Regions from separate parts of the Mesorhizobium sp. M7A.F.Ca.US.011.01.1.1 genome, predicted to be linked through region 1. Evidence: predicted binding sites of a transcription regulator. Region 1 holds the regulator's gene; the other holds the start of a gene.
The links. The regulator LexA, encoded in region 1, represses DNA repair genes until DNA is damaged. The targets are predictions, from matches to a motif close to TGTTCNNNNTGTGTTCNG.
Positions count from the first base shown of each region.

Region 2: dinB (DNA polymerase IV) is a predicted target of LexA. The motif match lies at 841-858, and genes of this name have one in related genera.

Region 1 is NZ_RZRT01000024.1:27,735-29,933, forward strand. Features, by position in the region: gene kynU (kynureninase) at 1-115, shown strand, start outside; gene lexA (transcriptional repressor LexA) at 524-1,264, shown strand; partial or broken gene EOA13_RS20955 (ComEC/Rec2 family competence protein) at 1,258-2,199, opposite strand, start outside.
Region 2 is NZ_RZRT01000076.1:16,897-19,095, forward strand. Features, by position in the region: gene EOA13_RS33395 (dihydrofolate reductase family protein) at 1-247, opposite strand, end outside; gene EOA13_RS33400 (helix-turn-helix domain-containing protein) at 351-767, shown strand; gene dinB (DNA polymerase IV) at 888-2,135, shown strand; gene EOA13_RS33410 (excalibur calcium-binding domain-containing protein) at 2,149-2,199, opposite strand, start outside.

The sequences.
Region 1 (2,199 bases):
GCCGCTCTATGTCGGCTACAAAGATGTGTGGCTGGCGGTTGAGGTGCTGGAGGATATTCTGCGCACGGGCGCATGGAAGGACCGCCGTTTCGCGGTCAAGGAAGCCGTTACCTGACGCAACGATCCCCGCGATCCGCCGCCGCCGCCCTCACTGCCTGGCAGATGACGGAGAGCTGAATTTCCAGCCACAAATGCCAACAGACGTTGGCGTTTTGGCTCCGTTTCGTTCACGGCAAACGAACGTCCCGAAGATTGATCGTCCTTTGTGGAGGTCGATAGACTGATAATGCCAAGCCTTGGGTCGAGGATGAGCCACAGGTCATTAACCATAATAATTTCAATGTGAGCAGGCGCATCGCCGTGCTTGGCGCCTGTGATCGCGACCCGCTGGCAAGCGCCAAATAATTTCAGCAGCCTTAACAAATTCATTAAACTTTAAACGGTTGCAGAACACAACTGGAACAGATAGGGTTTGTTCTGGGTTTGTTTTTCGATTCTGGTTTCAGGTAACCTGGGGGCCGCCATGCTGACGCGCAAGCAACATGAACTGCTGATGTTCATCCATGAACGCCTGAAGGAGAGCGGCATTCCGCCATCCTTCGACGAGATGAAGGAGGCGCTCGACCTTGCCTCCAAATCCGGGATTCATCGGCTGATCACCGCACTTGAGGAGCGCGGCTTTATTCGCCGGTTGCCCAACCGGGCACGCGCGCTGGAAGTGCTGCGATTGCCGGACTCGATCGCGCCCGGCCTCAACGCGGCAAAGAAGTTTTCGCCAAGCGTCATCCAGGGCAGTCTCGGTCAGGGTGGTGCCCTTGGCCGGCAGATCAAGCCGGCGCCTTCGCGGATGCCCTCGCCCGGCAATGATGACGATGCGGTCTCCGCCGTGTCGATCCCGGTCATGGGCCGTATCGCCGCCGGTGTGCCGATCGATGCCATCCAGCATCAGACGCATTCGATCTCGGTGCCGCCGGACATGATCATGGGCGGCGCCCACTATGCGCTGGAGGTCAAGGGCGACTCGATGATCGAGGCCGGTATCTTCGACGGCGACACCGTCATCATCCGCAATGCCGACACGGCGAGCCCCGGCGAGATCATCGTGGCGCTGGTCGATGAAGAGGAAGCGACGCTGAAGCGGTTCCGCCGCAAGGGCGCTTCGATTGCTCTCGAAGCCGCCAATCCAGCCTATGAAACCCGTATTTTCGGCCCGGACAGGGTCAAGGTGCAAGGCAAGCTCGTCGGCCTGATCCGCCGCTACTGAGGCGGCTGTGGGTTGGCCGCTGGCTTCTCCGGTTTCTTGAAGGGTGCCAGCCCCCTCGCCTCACGAGAGTATTTGCGTTGCGTGTGCCAGGGCCGATATGGGCTGTCCACCGCGAAGCTGATCGTCGCCGGCGTGGTCGCCGATTGGCGATCGAAGAAGACCGCGGCACTGCCTTTGCGAGCCAGTTGCCGCTTGGTGATGACGAGGACCAGCGGATTGTGACAGGCGTCATACGCGGTGGCGTCATTGATGACGATCAGCTCGGCGAAGCCGCAGGCTTTCCAGGTGTCCTTGCGGTCCTCGACATACGCAATGATCGCACCGGACATGTGCCTGGCCACGCAAACGCCTGAGGAGCAATAGAACGGGGATCCCAGCGGCAGATCAACGGCATCCGCGACATCGAATTGCCCATCGCTGTTGTCGAACACCTCTGGCACGACGATGGTTTCTGATGTCAGGGCGCGTTTCCAGTTGTCGACGGTGAATTCGTTCGGCCGCTCCCGGCTGACGGCAAGCTCACCGCCACCGATCGGCAACGCCACCAGCCGGGCGTCTTCCGAGATCAGCACATCCGGCGTGCGCGTATCCGAGACGGTCAGCAAGCCTGCCAGCGCGAATGGCAGAGCAGCGAGCCGCAGCCAGGTTGTCGCCATCGTCGCGATGACCAAAGCAATTGCCACCAACAGGACCGACTGTTGCGAAATCAGCCCGACCCCGTCGACAGGCGAACGCTCGGAGATCCAGCCGGATATGGCGATCATCATCGTCAGGCCCTTACCCATCAGGTAGAGAGCCGGCCAATCCAATCCGAAAGGCATCAGCAGCGCGCTGGCGACGGCCAGGAACATGACGACGGTGACGATCGGCATAACCGCGAGATTGGCAAACAGGCTAAGCGGCGAGACACGCTGAAAATGCCAGATGGCAAACAG
Region 2 (2,199 bases), on a different contig from region 1:
AGGCGTAGAACGGATCGCGCGGAAACTTCCTCGCAGCATTGCCCCAATGGGTGAGATAGCCCTCCTGCGCCATCTTGCGGCTGAGCAGGATGGTATCGACGTCTGCGAAGACGGCGTTGAAGTCCTGCTTCAGCGCATCGTCCCAGGCGCTCTCGTCACCCCACTCCCAGAGCTGCCAGGAATGGTCCTCGGTGGCGCCGACAAAGCCGTCGACCGACATCTGCATCTGCAGGACCAGCTTTTTCACCGTCATTCTCCTCAGGGCCATCGCAAAACAGTTTACATTTGGAACCGTTGACGCAAGGCCAAAACGATGTCAATAGTAAAGTGATTTAAAAATGGAAGCATAAATGTCGACGCGCGAAAAATCCGGCTGCCCGATCAACCTGTCGCTCGAACTGATCGGCGACCGCTGGACGCTGCTCATCATCCGCGACATGGTCTTCGCCGGGAAAAAGCACTTTCGCGAATTCCTGCAATCCGACGAAGGCATCTCCTCGCGCACGCTGGCCGAGCGACTGCAAACGCTTCAGGAGGAAGGCATCCTCACCAGAAGCGACGACCCGACGCATGGCTTGAGAACCGTCTACCGGCTGACCGAAGCAGGGATCGACCTCTTGCCGGTGCTGGCGACGCTCGGCGCCTGGGGCAGCAAGCACCGCAAGGCCGACGACAAGCTGGCCAGGATTGCCGACGAACTGGTGGCAGGCGGCGAAGCGGCGCTGGAAAGGATGGAAGCGGCGCTGCGAACGGAGCATATTGTCTAGGCGGTTGCGTTCAGGCCGAACCGGCATGGCTGTTGCCGCACAAATCGCCCTTCCCTTGACAATGATCCATCTTTGTTCTTTATTTGTTCCAATCTATCAGCAACAGCGGATGTGCGGTCGATGGAAACGACAGCCACCATCCTGCATGCCGATCTCGACGCTTTCTACGCCTCGGTCGAGCAATTGCTCGATCCGTCGCTGCGCGGCAAGCCGATCGCGGTGGGCGGTGGCGTTGTGCTCGCCGCCTCCTACGAAGCGCGCGCCTTCGGCGTGCGCGGCGGCATGCCGGGGCGCAAGGCGCGCGAGCTCTGCCCGCATCTGATCTTCGTCGGTGGCAATTTCAGCCACTATCAGCGGCTGGGCGACGCGGCGATCAAGGTGCTCGACGATTTTACGCCATTGGTCGAGCGCATCTCCATCGACGAGGCCTTTGCCGATGTCGCCGGCTGCACGCATCTGTTCGGCTCCCCACAGGAGATCGCCACGACGATCCGCAGCCGGGTACGCGCCGAACTCGGCCTGCCGATCTCGATCGGCGTCGCCCGCACCAAGCATCTGGCCAAGATCGCCTCGCAGGTCGCCAAGCCCGACGGACTGGTGGTCGTCGAACCCGGCACCGAGCTCGCCTTCCTGCACGACCTGCCGGTCGGGCTGATGTGGGGCGTTGGCCCGGCCACCAAAGCGCGGCTGGCGGAGATCGGCGTCGAGACCATCGGTCAGTTGGCCAGGACGCATAGCGGCGCGCTGACGCGGCTGCTCGGTCCCGCCGCCGGCAAAAAGCTCGCCGCGCTGTCATGTAACCGTGACCCGCGCAAACTGGAGACCAAGCGCCGCGCGCATTCGGCCGGCGCCCAATCGGCGCTTGGCCAAAAACCCGCAATGGCACGGGTCATCGTGCCGACACTGCTGCATCTGGCCGACCGCGTCGCCAGCCGGCTGCGCGCCAAGGCGCGGCCCGGCCGCACGGTGACGGTGCGCGTGCGCTTTGCCGATCTCAGCGCGGTCACCCGCTCGATCACGCTTGACCAGCCGATCTCGGCGACCGCGATGCTGGCCGAGATCGCCGGCGATCTGGTGCGCGGCGTGCTTGCCGACAACCCCCACGAGAGAACGATCTCGCTGCTGGCGATCTCGGTCTCGCATCTCGAGGAAAGCTTCGAATTACAGCTCGAACTGCCGCTCGGCCTCACCGACGAGAAATGCCGGCCGGGCACCCGAAAAGGCCTGGCACGCTTCGACGCCGACCGCGCCATCGACAAGATCCGCGAACGCTTCGGCAAACAGGCGGTCGGCTACGGCACGGTGGCGCTGGAGGCGGCACGCTCGGTTCCCGACGAATTCAGGGAGTTGGCTGAGAAGGAACTGTGAGGCCAAGGCAAGGCTATGGGCCGGTACGCGAGTAACGATGGACCCGGACACCACTGGAGCTTGC